One region of the Micromonospora sp. NPDC048909 genome, then DNA from elsewhere that is predicted to be linked to it. Evidence: riboswitches for the same ligand, from Rfam matches in the RefSeq annotation. Region 1 holds a riboswitch; each other region holds the start of a gene.
What was found. A riboswitch is a leader RNA that binds a small molecule or an ion and turns the genes downstream of it on or off. The one in region 1 is predicted to bind cyclic di-AMP.

Region 1 (3,585 bases):
CACCGCCTGAGCCGCCGGCACACGCCCGTCGGGCGGCTCAGCGGTACGGGTCGGCCAACGCCAGCACCGCGGCCGGATCCTCGACGTGGGCGTTGTGGCCGAGCCCGGGCAGCGTGGCGACCGGCACCCCCAGCTCCTTGAGCTGCGCGTCGGTGACCATCGGGTCGTTTTCACCCCGGGCGAGCAGCACCGGCACGTCGGTCCCGGCCAGCAGGGCGGGCAGGTCCGGCCTGCCCACCGCGAAGGCCCCCGGGTCCATGGCCAGCCGCCAGCGACCGTCGACCTGGCGCAGCCCGGCCTCGGTCACTGGGTGGTCCGGCGGCAGCAGCCCGGCCAGCCCGGAGACCCGCAGGTAGCGGCGGGCCGCCTCGTCCCGGCTGGCGAACCAGGTGACCGGTCGGGTCGCCAGCTCGCCGGCCTTGTCCAGCTCGGCCTCGGACCAGACGGCCTTGATGCCGAGCCCGATCACCGCGTCCACGGGCAGCCCGGTGGCCCGGGCGGCCAGCGCCAGCCCGACCACGCCGCCCAACGAGTGCCCCAGCACGACCAACCGGTCGCCCGGCGCCAGCGCGGCGGCGACCCGCTCGGCCAGCGCGCCGAAGGAGTACGCCGGCAGCGGCGGTGACCAGCCGTGCCCAGCGAGGTCCGGTGCGAGCCACCGTCCCGCCCACCGGCTCTCCAGCAGCGGCGCCCAGGGCAGCCACACCTCGCCGGTGGCGCCCAGCCCGTGCAGCAGCAGCAGGACGGGCTGGCGGTCGGCGCGGGTACCGGTGTCATCGACCATGGTCCGCAGTGTGCCACCGGCCCGGCTGCCGGGCGAGTGTCCGGTCGGCGGACGACAGCCGGAGGTAGCGGATCCGACAGGATTCCGCCCACCAACGCAGCGGGCGCCGGCTCCCTGAGGGAGCCGACGCCCGACGTCCTGCTGTCTGCTCAGGCGGAGTAGCCGCGGGTGGCCATCCAGTTCGCCAGGTCGATGGTCGTGATCCAGTACGACGGCACCGCCGGGTTCGCCGAGTCGGCGATCTTCACGGTCCGGCCGTTGTCCCGGTAGCCGACCACGGCGATGTAGTGCCCGCCGGAGAAGGAGTGCCACCCACCGTCGACGTCGGTGGCGTCGCCGACGATGTTCGCGACCACGCCGCGCCCGTCACTGACCGCGGCCACCACGTCGGCCTGGAGCCGGTCCATCTGGGCGGGGCTGGGCGCGCCCGGGAACATCCGGGTCCGGTACGGGTCGCCCTTGACCACCGCGTTCAGCACCCGGGTGGTGTCCTCGGCGGAGTTGGTGCCCATCTCGGTGGTGCCGAGCTGCGTGGCCAGGGCGTCCTGGCTGCGCTCGATCCCGGCGGCGCTGAGCGCGTTGCGGGTGGCGGCCGGGCCGCAGTAGAAGTACGTGGTCTGGGCCTGGTAGTCGTAGTCCAGGATCTTGCTCGCCGGCGGCTTCGGCGGCTCCGGCTTGCGGGTCAGGTCGGGGTCGACGGCCTTCTTGACCGCAGGCGCCGGGCTGGCCGCCGACGGCGCGGCGGTCGACGGCGAGCTGCTGGTCGAGGGGTTGGTCCGGGCCTCGCCCCGGGAGGCGACGCTGTCGCTGCGCAGTTCGGCCACCGAGGCCGAGGCGTGCTGGGTGACGGGCTTGTCGTCGCCGTTGTGGAGCAGCGCGCCGGTGCCGGACGCGAGCACCAGCGCCGCGGCGGACGCGGCGGCGACCTGCACCGGACGCTGGGTGGCGAGACGACGGAGCTGGCGCTTGAGGGTGTGCTTCACGGGATCCTCCACGGACTGAGGGGAAGAGCGACGCACCGCGCCGGCGTCCGAGGACAGGCAGGCGTGACCGCGCGGATCTCGTCCGCGGGTGGTGGACCGCTCAGGGGAACGCCCGGTGGCCGGGCGGAAGACGCGGGTGCCGGGGTCAGCTCGCCGCTACGGGGCGGGCGAGCGCGGGCACCGCGGTGCCGTGGAGAGGTGGGGACGACCAAGGGGTGGGAGCGGATGACACGAGGATTGAACTCCTTCCGACACCGCCGACCGGGTTAGCTGACGGATTCGGGCGGGAAGATCGCCCTACCGCGGGCCGTGGCTCGCGGATTCACCCCGGAAATGCTTGTGGGTCCCCGGCTCGTGGAACTCGATTAGGCGGGTCGGCGCGGCGTCGCCTCTTGCGATCGGTTACCGCACCGGACGCGCCGACACTACTGGTAGGTATGGACCCTGCCAACCCTTACCCACCTGCGTAAACGTCGATCATGATAATTTTTTTTGCGCGTACGGACACTGGCGTGACTCAATGGGACGAGCAGTTCTGCCGGCACCGGAGGGCGACAATCGGACAGGTCGGCGACAACAGCCCCGGAACCCCTGCGAGATTGGTGCCCACTGTTCCGGCTGACCGTTTCCGGCGCTCTGTGACCGGGGTCACGGAACAATCGTCGGATCAGCCCACCCGGGCCGGCCGCCAACGCCCGACGGTGGCCCGTGCGGCGCTGATGCCCTCGGCCCGGCGGGGCGCCGGCACCCGGGCCGGCCGGAGCCGCGCCGCCGCCGCGTACGCCTCGGCGGCGAGGGTCCGGGCCGACTCGGCGGCCAACTCGGCGTCCCGCCACGCCGACCGCTCCCGCTGCACCGCGGCCCGGTGCTCGGCCAGCTTGCCGTCCCGGATCACCCGGGCCAGCAGGACCTCCTGCTCGACCGGGTGCCGCCGGGGATCCCAGCCGTTGCGGTGGGCCAGCACGTCGCCGAGCTGCCGCAGGGTCAGCTCGCCGCGCCAGTGCGCCGCCGTGGCGGCCCGGTGCAGGTGCCGCTCCCGGGCCGCGTACTCGGCGGGGGTGTGCGGTGTCCTGGGCGGGCCGAACGCGCCCGCGCCGGCGAACCGCCGGGCAACGGCCTCCGCCTCGTCGTACGCCGTCCAGGCCCGCTCGGCCTCGGCCTGAGTGGCCAGCCAGTCCGCGCGCCGTCGGCGGGCGGTCTGCGCGGCCCCGGCGGCCGCGACGGCCACCTCGTCGGCGTACCGGCGCAGGTCGGCGGCGTCGGCCGCGGCGAGCTCCCGCTCGGTCGGGGCGGCAGGCGGGGTGTCGTCCGGTCGGTCGCGCTCGGGGCGGGCGACCAGCACGGTGAGCACGGTCAGGGCCAGCACCAGCAGGGCCGACCAGATGGCGGCGGCCTGCGGCACCTCGATCAGGAACTGGTAGAGGACGGTCTTCTCCATTGACGGCACCTAACGGGCAGCGGAGGCGGGTGCGGGACGGCCGGGGCTTCCGGCGTGATCGCGGGCCACTGTCGGGCTGCCCGGAGCTGGGGCAGTGGAACAGCCCGGATCGGGTCGTCGGGCGGGCGCGGCGGGGAGGTTCGACAGGCGCGGCGGCGGGCGGCTTGCGCGGGGTGCGATCAGGCGGCCGGTGGGGCCCGGGGCGCCCGGGCGGCCGGCGTGGCCGAGAGCGGCGGCCGGACGTCCGCGGCGACCACCACGGTCGACGCGCCAGCCGGCGCCGGTGCGGCCGGACCGGCCACCACGGAGGGAAGAACGCCGGTGGGAACCCGCTGCTCGGCGGCCAGCGTGTCGTCGGCGCCGGCGTGGTGCCCCGCGAC
Region 2 (3,585 bases), on a different contig from region 1:
GCTGGAGCTGTCCAACGTGGCGAACCTGCCGATCACCCTCTGGCCGGGCATGAAGATCGGGCAGCTCTGCATCTTCCGGCTCTCCTCGCCGGCCGAGCATCCGTACGGCTCGGCCGTCTACGGCTCGCGCTACCAGGGCCAGCGGGGCCCGACCCCGAGCCGCTCCTGGCAGAACTGGCGCGCCTGGCCGACCCGCTGATCCCGGCACGACGAAGGGCCCGCTCCGGCATCGGAGCGGGCCCTTTCATCAGTACGCGGATCAGCCGGGTCGGCCGTAGCTGTGGATCGGGCCGTCGTCGACCTTCTTCATCTTGACCGGTACGCCGGCCTGCGAGGCGTGCACCACCCAACCACCGCCGACGTACATGCCGACGTGGTGGATGTCGCTGTAGTAGAAGACCAGGTCACCGGGGCGCAGTTCGGCCCGGCTGACGTTCTTGGTCACCCGGCTCTGCTGGGCCGCGTTGTGCGGCAGCGAGACCCCGGCCTTCGCCCAGGCGGCGAGCATCAGGCCCGAGCAGTCGTACGAGTTCGGGCCCTCGGCGCCCCACACGTAGGGCTTGCCGATCTGGGCGCAGGCGAACTTGACCGCGGTGCCGGCGGCTCCACCCGGATAGGTTGCCGGGCAGGGGGCGGGCCGCAGCGAACCGCCGCCGCCGTTGCCGTACACCTTGATCCGGAGCTTCTGCAGCCGGTCGATCTCGGCGTTGATCTGCTTCTTCTTGGCCGCGAGCTGGGCCTCGGTCCGAGTGAGCTGGGCGACCATCTCGTCGAGCGGCGCCTTCTGCCGGGCCAGCTGGTCGCGCAGGTTGGCCACCTGCTGCACGTCCTGCTGCTGGTTGTGGGCGAACCGGTCGAGCAGCTCGAGCTGGCCGACCACCTCGCTCGGGCTCTGGCTGCCGAGCACGGCGTTGATGGTGAGGACGTTCTCGCCCTTGTACGCGCGTACCGCGAGCGCGCTGACCTTGTCCATGGCCTGGTCGACCTGGAGTTGCAGCGGCTTGATCCGGGCACCCAGCGCGTCGGCCTGCTTGCGCTTGGCGGCGAGGTCCTGCCGGGTGGCGTTGTGCCGCTCGATGATGGGTTCGAGCTTGTTCCAGTCCTCGTCGATCTGGCGCTCGATTTCGGCGACCGACGGGTCGGCGTGGGCCGCCTTGGCGCCACCGGTCAGGACGACGGCGACGCCGAGCAGTGCGGCGAGCATGAGGGTGAAGCGGGACCAGCGTGGGCGCGGCGCAACCGTCACCGGGCCGGCTGTCGCCGGCCACTCGGACGGAGGCCGCGGGGCTTGGTGGGCCACCGGGCTCCGGACTCCTTCTTCCTGACCGCCTACCGGGTTAGCTGACGGGTTCGGGCGGGAAGGTAGGCGCCCTACCGCAGTGACTGCGGATTCACCCCGGAAACCTGGGTCCCCGGCTCGCTCGCGAGCGACTCGGCGGTGTCGGACCGTTACCGCCCCGGCTGGACGGAACTGTTGGCGGGCCGACGAATGACCAGAGTAGAGATGGTCGTTATCGATCCGCAACCCATGGGGCCGTGACACTCCGTACCCGAGTCGCGGTGGCGCACCCTCGGTCCGTCATGAAGATTTCCTTCCGTGAATGTTGATAGATGGAAAGGTATTGACGCAGTGGTCGCGCCAGGGCCAAGGTGACCCCATCCCTACCCGTCCGACCTGGGGGGTTCGATGCACCGTTCAACCCTGTCGAGGAGCAGGCGCGCCCTGCTCACCGCCGCCGTGGTCACGGCCGCGGCAGCCGTGCCACTCGGCGGCGGCCCGGCCACCGCCGCGCCGCCCGACGACCGCCAGCAGCAGTACGCCGCCGCGGCGGCGGAGTACGGCGTACCGGAGAACGTCCTGCTCGGCGTCTCGTACCTGGAGTCCCGCTGGGACACCCACGCCGGCACGCCGAGCACCAGCGGCGGGTTCGGGCCGCTGCACCTGACCGACGTCGCCCACGTCACGTCGCAGCCCGCCGGCTTCCACGTCGACGCGCACGAGGACCCGCGCGGTGACGAGTCCCGACCGTTCACCGTCACCGCGCCGGCCGGCGCCGCCGCGAGCAGGAACGCCCCGCTCGCCGCCGCGGTGCAGACCATGCAGGCCGCCGCCACGCTCACCGGCGCGACGGTGGACGCGCTCCGCTCCGATCCGGCCACCAACATCCGCGGCGGCGCCGCGCTGCTCGCCGCGTACCAGCGGGAGCTCGGCGGCCCGCTCGGCGCGAGGACCGACCCGGCCGCGTGGTACGGCGCGGTCGCCCGCTACTCGGGCGCCGACACCGAGGAGACCGCCGCGGCCTTCGCCGACGAGGTGTACGACCAGCTCCGCTCCGGTGCGAGCCGCCGCACCGACGACGGCCACCAGGTCACCCTCGCCGCCCGGGCGGTCAGCCCCGACCAGTCCGGGCTGCACCAGCTCGGGCTACGTCGGGCGGAGCGGCCGGACGGGCTGGAGTGCCCGGTCGGCCTCGGCTGCGAGTGGATCCCGGCGCCTTACGAGAAGTACGGCCCGGGCGCCGGCGACTACGGCAACCACGACCTGGGCAACCGTCCGGCGCAGCAGAAGCTGGAGTACATCGTCATCCACGACACCGAGGGCTACTACGGCCCCAGCGTCGGGTTGGTGCAGCAGGCGGACTACCTGGGCTGGCACTACACGCTGCGCTCGGTGGACGGCCACGTCGCCCAGCACATCAAGGCCAAGGACGTCGGCTGGCAGGCCGGCAACTGGTACGTCAACGCCAAGTCCATCGGCATCGAGCACGAGGGCTTCGCCGGGCACGGCACCTGGTACACCGAGGCGATGTACCGGGCCTCGGCCAAGCTCGTGCGGCACCTGGCGCTGCGATTCAACATCCCGCTGGACCGGCAGCACATCATCGGGCACGACAACGTTCCCGGCACGGTGGCGTCCACCGTCGCCGGAATGCACTGGGACCCGGGCCCCTACTGGGACTGGTCGCACTACTTCGACCTGCTCAGGGCGCCGTTCCGGACCACCGGCACGGCCTGGACCGGCCTGGTCACCATCGACCCGGACGTCACCACCAACCGGCCGGCCTTCATCGGCTGCAACCAGCAGCCGCCCGGCGTGCCGACCCCGCCGCCGCCGGCCGAGCCCTGCCCGCTGCGCGGCTCGTCCGCGGTGATCCTGCACAGCGCGCCCAGCCACGACGCGCCGCTCGTCAACGACCTCGCCGAGCGGCCAGACGGCACACCGGACACCATGTACATCTCGGACCACGGTGCCCGCGCCTCGGCGGGGCAGACGTACGCGGTGGCCGAGGTGCGCGGCGACTGGACGGCGATCTGGTACCTCGGCCAGAAGGCGTGGTTCCACAACCCCGCCGCGGTGCGGACCGCGAAGTGGGCGACCGGCTTCGTGGTGACTCCGCGGCCGGGGAAGGCGACCGTGCCGGTCTACGGGCGGGCCTACCCGGAGCAGGCGGCCTATCCGGCCGGGGTGCCCTACCAGACGATCTCGCCGTTGCAGTACACCTTCGCCGCCGGGCAGCGGTACGCCCTCGGCGGGATCGTGCCGAGCGAGTACTACCGGGCGGTCACCTTCGACGGGTCGTCGCC
Region 3 (3,585 bases), on a different contig from region 1:
TCTCGCGGCCGGCCGGAGCGGCGTGGTCGTCGTGACCCGCCGGCCCGGCAGGGCTGTCGTGAGCTGGCCGGCCACCGGGTCCGCCCCGCCCCGGATGACCGCGCCGCGGCGGGGCGGGCGCGGAGGTGCCGTGATCCGGCTCCGGCGATCGCGGGTGCACGGGCATGCCTCCACCATGCCCGCCCGGCCGGCCCGGCGGGCACCTTCCCCGGCATGCGGTGCCCCGACACCGCCCCACGCGAGCGGCGGCGTCGGCCACACCTGGTTAGCATTCCGACAATGGCTCTCCGGATCCCGCACCGTCCGGCCCGACCGCACCGTCGGGCACCGTCCGCCGCCCGCGGCCGGAACCGGTCGGGCGTCGCGCTCACGGTGGGTCACCGTCGCACCACCCTGGCGCCATCCGAGGCGCCTACCCCGGTGGTCGTCCGGCGGCGCTGAACCGTTCGCCCCGCCGGTACGTACCCCGCCTCGGATTCGTTGGGAGACTCGCATTGGGCGCCGACCACACCCGTCCCGCTCCGTCCACCCCGCCCCGGGTGCGACGGATCCTCGTCGCGACGGTGGTCCCCCTCGTCCTCGCCACCGTGGTCGCCGCTCTGGTGCTCTGGCCCTGGAACTCGCCCGAGCCGGAGGCCGGTGCCGACGTGCCGCGCTACCACGGCACGGTCACCCGGGTGGTGAGCGAGTCCTGCCCGCCCGCGCCGGAGGTCCCCGAGGGCGCGCCCGAGACCGGGTCGGAACCCTGCGGCACGGTCAGCGTACGGGTGGACACCGGCCCGGCCGCCGGACAGCAGGTGCAGACCCCGATTCCGGCCGGTCCGGGGGCGCCACGGGTCGAGGCCGGCGACGAGATCATCCTGGTCGAGCTGACCGATCCGGCCGATCCGACGGCGAGCAGCTGGAACATCGCGGAGCACCAGCGGGGCACGCCACTGATCTGGCTGGCTGTCGTCTTCGCCGCCGCCATCGTCGCGTTCGGCCGGTGGCGTGGGGTGGCCGCACTCGCCGGCCTGGCCGCCAGCTTCGCCATCCTGCTCGCCTTCGTCCTCCCCGGAATCAGCGCGGGCCGGTCGCCCCTGCTGGTCGCGGTGGTCGGCGCCGCGCTGATCATGTTCGTGGTGCTCTACCTGACGCACGGGATCACCGCGCAGACCTCGGTGGCCGTGCTCGGCACCCTGGGCAGCCTGGTGCTCACCGGGCTGCTCGGCACCCTGGCCACCGCCGCCACCCACCTCACCGGTTTCGGCAGCGAGGACGCCACCACGCTGTCGATGTTCCAGGCCGACGTGGACCTGCACGGCCTGCTGCTGGCCGGCATCATCATCGGCTCACTCGGCGTGCTCGACGACGTCACCGTCACTCAGGCGGCCACGGTCACCGAGTTGGCCCACGCGAACCCGGGCCTGTCCCGCCGGCAGCTCTACCGGGCCGCGACCCGGGTCGGCCGGGCGCACATCGCCTCGACGGTGAACACCATCGTGCTGGCGTACGCCGGCGCCTCGCTGCCGCTGCTGCTCCTGCTGACCGCCGACTCCCGCGGGGTGAGCCAGATCCTCACCAGCGAGTTCCTGGCCCAGGAGATCGTCCGCAGCGCGGTCGCCACGCTGGGCCTGATCGCCGCCGTACCGCTGACCACCGCGCTGGCCGCGCTGGTGACCACGGCCGGTCACGACGGAACGCCGGAGCGCGCCGGCGACGGCACTCCCACCACCCCCGCCGCCCGGCCGGCGCCGGACCGGGCCGAGGCGTTGGAGGCGCTCGGTGCGGGTCGGCCCGGTCCGGCCGGAGATCCGGAACCATCCCCCGCCACCCGGAAGTGGTGGCCCGACCCGGACAGGAGCACAGACAGCGCATGGTGACACTCCGCAGCGTGATCAGGCGGGTCCCACGACCTGACGACCACGTCACTGATCACCCAGCGCAATGGCGAAATGACGGTTTTAGTCGGCATCCGGACGTAGATCCACGGGTCGACTCTCAGGTAACCTCGCTGCCGGTTACCGACGAAGGCGCGCAGCGGCGCCTGCGGTACCACCGCCCAATCGCCAAGGGGCGAACCGGGAACCCAGGTACCCGGGGTGAATCCGCGCCAGCGGTAGGGGCCACTTCCGCCCCGAACCCGTCAGCTAACCCGGTCGGCGGTCGATGGAAGGGAACACTGTGACGGCACCCCTACGCCGCTGGTTGACACCTGTGGTGGCCGTGTTCGCCGCGTTGGCCGTGCTCGCCGGGCCCCTCCCGGCGTCCGCCGCGCCCACCCCGAGCACCCCCTCCGGGCATGAGGAGGACGGCGAGCCCAAGCTGCTCAACGACGTGATCGAGGCGACCAACCGCAGCTACTCCTCGGCCAAGATCAAGCTGGAGAAGTCGAAGAAGCGCCAGCTGGAACTCGCCCTCGAGGTGAAGCGGGCGCAGGACGAGCTGGACGCGCTGGCCCCGCAGGTCGGGCAGATCGCCGCTCAGTCCTACCGCACCGGGCGGATCGGCGCGATGGCCGTGCTGCTGGAGAGCAAGGCCCCGGACTCGTTCGTCCAGCGCGCCGCCGGCCTCGACGAGCTCAACCTGGTCAACGGGCAGAAGCTTGCCAAGGTCAACGCCATCAAGAGCCGGGCCGAACTGGCCAAGCTCGCGATCGACGCCGAGGTACGCGAGCAGCAGAAGCAGACCGCGGTGATGGCCAAGCAGAAGCGCGAAGCGGACAAGGCGCTGGCGCTGGTCGGCGGGAAGGGCTTCACCGGCGGCCTGGTCTCGGCCACCTCGCCGGTCGCCCGGATCGGCCCGGGCCGGACCGCCGACGGGGACTGGAAGCCGCAGTCGTGCTCCGAGAACGACCCCACCACCTCCGGCTGCGTCACCCCGCGCACGTTGCACGCGTACAAGGAGGTCAAGCGGGCCGGCTTCAACCGGTTCGTCGGCTGCTACCGCTCCGGCGGCCCGTGGGAGCACCCGAAGGGCCGCGCCTGTGACTGGTCACTGCAGAAGAGCGGCTTCGCGCCGTGGCACAACAACGACACCCGGATGTACGGCAACAACGTGGCCGCGTTCCTGATCCGTAACGCCGACCGGCTCGGCATCTACTACGTGATCTGGAACAGGCAGATCTGGTTCCCGGCGACCGGTTGGAAGTCCTACAGCGGGCCCTCCAACCACACCGACCACGTGCACATGTCGCTGCTCTAGCGACATCCGCACGACAGGGCCGCTCCGCGCTCGTGGGGCGGCCCTTCGCGTACCCGGGCGAGCTGACCGCCCACGACCGGCGGGCCGGGGTCGACCCTGCTAGGCGCCCGCCGGCGCGTCGAGGCCCACCGGGGCGATGGATCCCCCCGCCGGCACCTCGGCGACCTGGAGCACCTCACCCGCGGCGAGCCGGTACGACATGCCGACCACCGCGCACCGCCCACCGGCCACCTCGGCGGCCAGCACCGTGGAGTTGCCGAGAAGGGCCTCGACGGTCTGGGCGATGTGGATGTCCACGATCCCGTTGATGTCGTCCACACCCTCGGCGGCGGCCCGGCGGAGGCTGGGCACCACGGCGTCCACCACCGCACCGAGGTGTCCCGGCGGCGGGGTGCCGGTGGC
Region 4 (3,585 bases), on a different contig from region 1:
TGGTGGTGCCCGCGACCGAGGTGCGGACCGCCACCATGGCGGCGGTGACCACGCTGCTCGGCGAGGTGGAGGGGACGGTCGGGGTGATCACGCCGGTGCCGCGTCGGGACGAGGTGGCCGGCTGGCTCGGCCCGCTGAACGCTCCCCGGCTGCAGGTGGTGACCAGCCTGGAGGCCAAGGGCATGGAGTACGACGGGGTGGTGCTGGTCGCGCCGAGCGAGATCCGGGCCGACCCCGGCTCGGGCGTCCGGACGCTCTACGTGGCGCTCTCCCGGGCCACCCAGCGGCTCACCACGATCGACCCGACCGGCTGACACCGTGCGAGGCACCGCCGCCACTGAGCGCGGTCGATTACTTGCACACATAGCAATGTGAGCATATATTTGACCGGTCCGGACCGTCGGCGGAGGGTGAGTTGGTGGGCGCAGGTCATGACCACCACGGGTCGGTGGCGAACGCCGCGCAGCATCACCGTGGCCGGCTCTGGGCGGCCTTCGCCCTGCTGAGCGGCCTGATGGTGGTCGAGGCCGTGGCCGCGTTCCGCACCGGCTCGCTGGCCCTGCTCTCCGACGCCGGGCACATGTTCACCGACGTGCTCGGCATCGGCATGGCGCTCGCCGCGATCACCGCCAGCCGACACGCCAACCAGGATCCGCAACGCACCTTCGGCCTCTACCGGCTCGAGGTGCTCGCCGCGCTGGCGAACGCCGTCCTGCTCTCCGGGGTCGCGGTCTACGTGGTGGTCGAGGCGGTCGGCCGCTTCGGCGACCCGCCGGAGGTGCTGGCCGGCCCGGTGCTGGTGGTGGCCACGCTGGGCCTGCTGGCCAACCTGGGCGCCTTCGCGCTGCTGCGCTCGGCCGCCCGGGAGAGCATCAACCTGCAGGGCGCCTACCTCGAGGTGCTCGGCGACCTGCTCGGCTCGCTCGGCGTGATCGGCGCGGCGGCGCTCATCGCGGTGACCGACTGGTGGTGGGCCGACCCGCTGGTCGCGGTGGCCATCGGCGTGTTCATCCTGCCCCGCACCTGGCGGCTCGGGCGGGCCGCGGTCCGCATCCTGGTCCAGGCCGCCCCGGAGCACCTGCAGGTGACCGCCGTGCACGACCGGTTGGCCGAGGTGCCCGGCGTGGCCGGCGTCCACGACCTGCACGTCTGGACGCTCACCTCGGGCATGGAGGTGGCCTCCGCGCACCTCACCATGTCGCCCGGGGCCGACGTCGGCGCGGTGCTCGCCGCCGCCCGGACGGCGCTCAGCGAGGACTTCCACATCGAGCACGCCACGTTGCAGATCGAGCCCGGAGCGACCTCCGGGGCCTGCGGGTCGGTGGAGTGGTGATGAGGACTCTCTTAATTCAGGGTGGCTATCGTCCGCTTACGCCGGATTTTCCGGTAACCACAGCAGCACCCTCTGTCACTTCTGCTGCAGAGGTCGCCCTGGCACCGGTAGGCTCGGTCCCGGCCTCCGCCAGGCGGCGCCCATCGGCGCCGGCGGTGACCGTCGCCTAATCGCCGCACGGCGAGCCGGGGAACCACGTTCGTGGGGTGCATCCGCGTCAGCGGTAGGGATCTTCCGTCCCGAACCCGTCAGCTAACCCGGTCGGCGGCTGACGGAAGGACATGTGCATGCCACCAGTGGCACCCGTACGACGACGCGCCGCCCGAATGGCGGCCCTGATCGCCGCGACGCTCGCCCTCGGCGTCGCGATCGCCCCCGGCACCGCCGCCGGCGCCGCTCCCCCGGCCGGGCAGCTCGCCGCGGCCCCCGGGCAGGACGAGGAGGGCGGCACCCCCGCGCTGCGGGCCCAGCTCGAGGCGGCTAGCAAGGGCTACCTCGACGCGAAGAGCGCACTCGACCGGTCGGTGAAGCGCCAACAGCAGCTCGGCGCCGAGCTGAAGACCACCGAGGCCGAGCTGAACGTGCGCAGCGGCAAGGTCGGCGAGATCGCCGGGGTGGCCTACCGCACCGGCCGGCTCGGCGCGATGTCGGCGCTGCTCAACAGCGGCTCCCCGGACGGCTTCATGGACCGGGCCGCCGCCCTGGACGCGGTGGCCGCCAACGAGGACCGGGTGCTGCGCGAGCTGCTGGCCACCCGGGACGAGGCGAACCGGACCCGGGCCGCGCTGGACGGCGAGATCCGCGAGCAGCGCAAGCAGGTCACCGTGATGGCCAAGCGGAAGGAGCAGGCCGAGCGGGCGTTGACGGTCGCCAACAACAACGCCACCCGCGCCGCGGACGTCTCCAACCGGGGCACCTCCACCGCGACGGCCACCCCGGCCCGGCGCAACTCCGACGGCTCCTGGCCCTCGGAGTCGTGCAGCGTCAACGACCCGACCCCGGCCACCGGCTGCATCACCCCACGCACGCTGCACGCGCTCAACCAGGCCAAGGCGGCCGGCTTCACCCGGTACGTCTCCTGCCACCGCAACGGTGGCTCGGGCGAGCATCCAAAGGGTCGAGCCTGCGACTTCGCCGCGCAGAAGGGCGGCTTCGGCGGCGACGCCACCGGCGGGGACAAGACCTACGGCAACAACCTGGCGGCGTACTTCATCCGCAACTCCGACCGGCTCGCCGTGCTCTACGTGATCTGGTACCGGCAGATCTGGCTACCCAGCAGCGGCTGGAAGTCGTACAGCGGGGCGGGCGGAGACCCGTCCAGCGACCACACCAACCACGTGCACCTGTCGGTCTACTGACCCGGCCCGCCGGGCGGTCCGCACCGCGGGCCGCCCGGCGTACGCACGCCGTGGCGTCGCCACCGGCAGCGCTACGTCGCCGGGCGTAGCCGAGGTGTCGTCGGTCGCCGGACGAACCGGCGGGCCCGCGCGGGCAGCATCGGCGGCATGACCCGGATACCGCCCCGCACCCGCAAGGCGCTGCTCACGCTGCACCTGGTCACCTCGCTCGGGTGGCTCGGCACCGACCTGGTCCTGCTCACCCTCGGCATCTCCGTGCAGCGGGGCGCCGACCCGGCCGTGGTCTACCCGGTCGCCGCGCTGATCGGCACCGCCCTTTTCGCCCCGCTCAGCGTGCTGGTCTGGCTGGTGGGCGTGGCCAGCGCGCTGCTCACCCCGTGGGGACTGCTGCGGCACCGCTGGGTGCTGGTCAAGCTGCTCATCACGACGGTGATGGTCGGGCTGGTGCTGCTGCTGCTCACGCCGAACCTACGCGCCGCCGGAGAACTCGGCGCCACGCTGCCGTCGAGGGACCGGGCCGACCTGGTGATCGCGCCCGCCGTGTCCACCACTTTGATGATCATCGCGACCGTGCTCTCCACCTACAAGCCGTGGGGCCGGCCGCGCCGGGCGGCCGCGCCGGTGGCGAGCCGCCGCCCTTCGGCGGTGGCCGGACGCCCGGCGCGCTGACCGTCAGTCGGTGGCGCTCGGGCCGCCCGGGGCCGCGTCCAGCACCGCGGCGAGCCGGCTGGCCAGGCCCAGGTGCGCCGCCTGCGCCTGCCGGAAGGCGTACCGGAACAGGGGCGCCGGCGCGGCGAGGGTGATCTCGACGTCGATCCGGACCAGCCCGCCGGGCTCGGCGCGGAGCCGGGTGTGGTTGCGCACCGTGGTGGCCGGCCACTGCCGGGCCACCAT

Region 2: another riboswitch for cyclic di-AMP. It lies ahead of AB0C04_RS01355 (NlpC/P60 family protein); the one in region 1 lies ahead of AB0C04_RS23715 (C39 family peptidase).
Region 3: another riboswitch for cyclic di-AMP. It lies ahead of AB0C04_RS03630 (hypothetical protein); the one in region 1 lies ahead of AB0C04_RS23715 (C39 family peptidase).
Region 4: another riboswitch for cyclic di-AMP. It lies ahead of AB0C04_RS07095 (hypothetical protein); the one in region 1 lies ahead of AB0C04_RS23715 (C39 family peptidase).

What each region holds. Positions count from the first base shown of each region.
Region 1 covers NZ_JBEZFU010000009.1:183,389-186,973, forward strand. The annotation lists gene AB0C04_RS23705 (CDP-glycerol glycerophosphotransferase family protein) at 1-10, shown strand, start outside; gene AB0C04_RS23710 (alpha/beta fold hydrolase) at 38-784, opposite strand; gene AB0C04_RS23715 (C39 family peptidase) at 934-1,779, opposite strand; cyclic di-AMP (ydaO/yuaA leader) riboswitch at 2,008-2,149, opposite strand; gene AB0C04_RS23720 (hypothetical protein) at 2,435-3,205, opposite strand; gene AB0C04_RS23725 (hypothetical protein) at 3,385-3,585, opposite strand, start outside.
Region 2 covers NZ_JBEZFU010000001.1:276,288-279,872, reverse strand. The annotation lists gene dcd (dCTP deaminase) at 1-199, shown strand, start outside; gene AB0C04_RS01355 (NlpC/P60 family protein) at 260-1,246, opposite strand; cyclic di-AMP (ydaO/yuaA leader) riboswitch at 1,313-1,448, opposite strand; gene AB0C04_RS01350 (N-acetylmuramoyl-L-alanine amidase) at 1,688-3,585, shown strand, end outside.
Region 3 covers NZ_JBEZFU010000001.1:754,639-758,223, reverse strand. The annotation lists gene AB0C04_RS03635 (YibE/F family protein) at 495-1,862, shown strand; cyclic di-AMP (ydaO/yuaA leader) riboswitch at 2,029-2,160, shown strand; gene AB0C04_RS03630 (hypothetical protein) at 2,164-3,183, shown strand; gene AB0C04_RS03625 (carbonic anhydrase) at 3,283-3,585, opposite strand, start outside.
Region 4 covers NZ_JBEZFU010000002.1:188,562-192,146, reverse strand. The annotation lists gene AB0C04_RS07105 (AAA family ATPase) at 1-314, shown strand, start outside; gene AB0C04_RS07100 (cation diffusion facilitator family transporter) at 419-1,333, shown strand; cyclic di-AMP (ydaO/yuaA leader) riboswitch at 1,487-1,616, shown strand; gene AB0C04_RS07095 (hypothetical protein) at 1,621-2,691, shown strand; gene AB0C04_RS07090 (hypothetical protein) at 2,839-3,360, shown strand; gene AB0C04_RS07085 (SRPBCC family protein) at 3,364-3,585, opposite strand, start outside.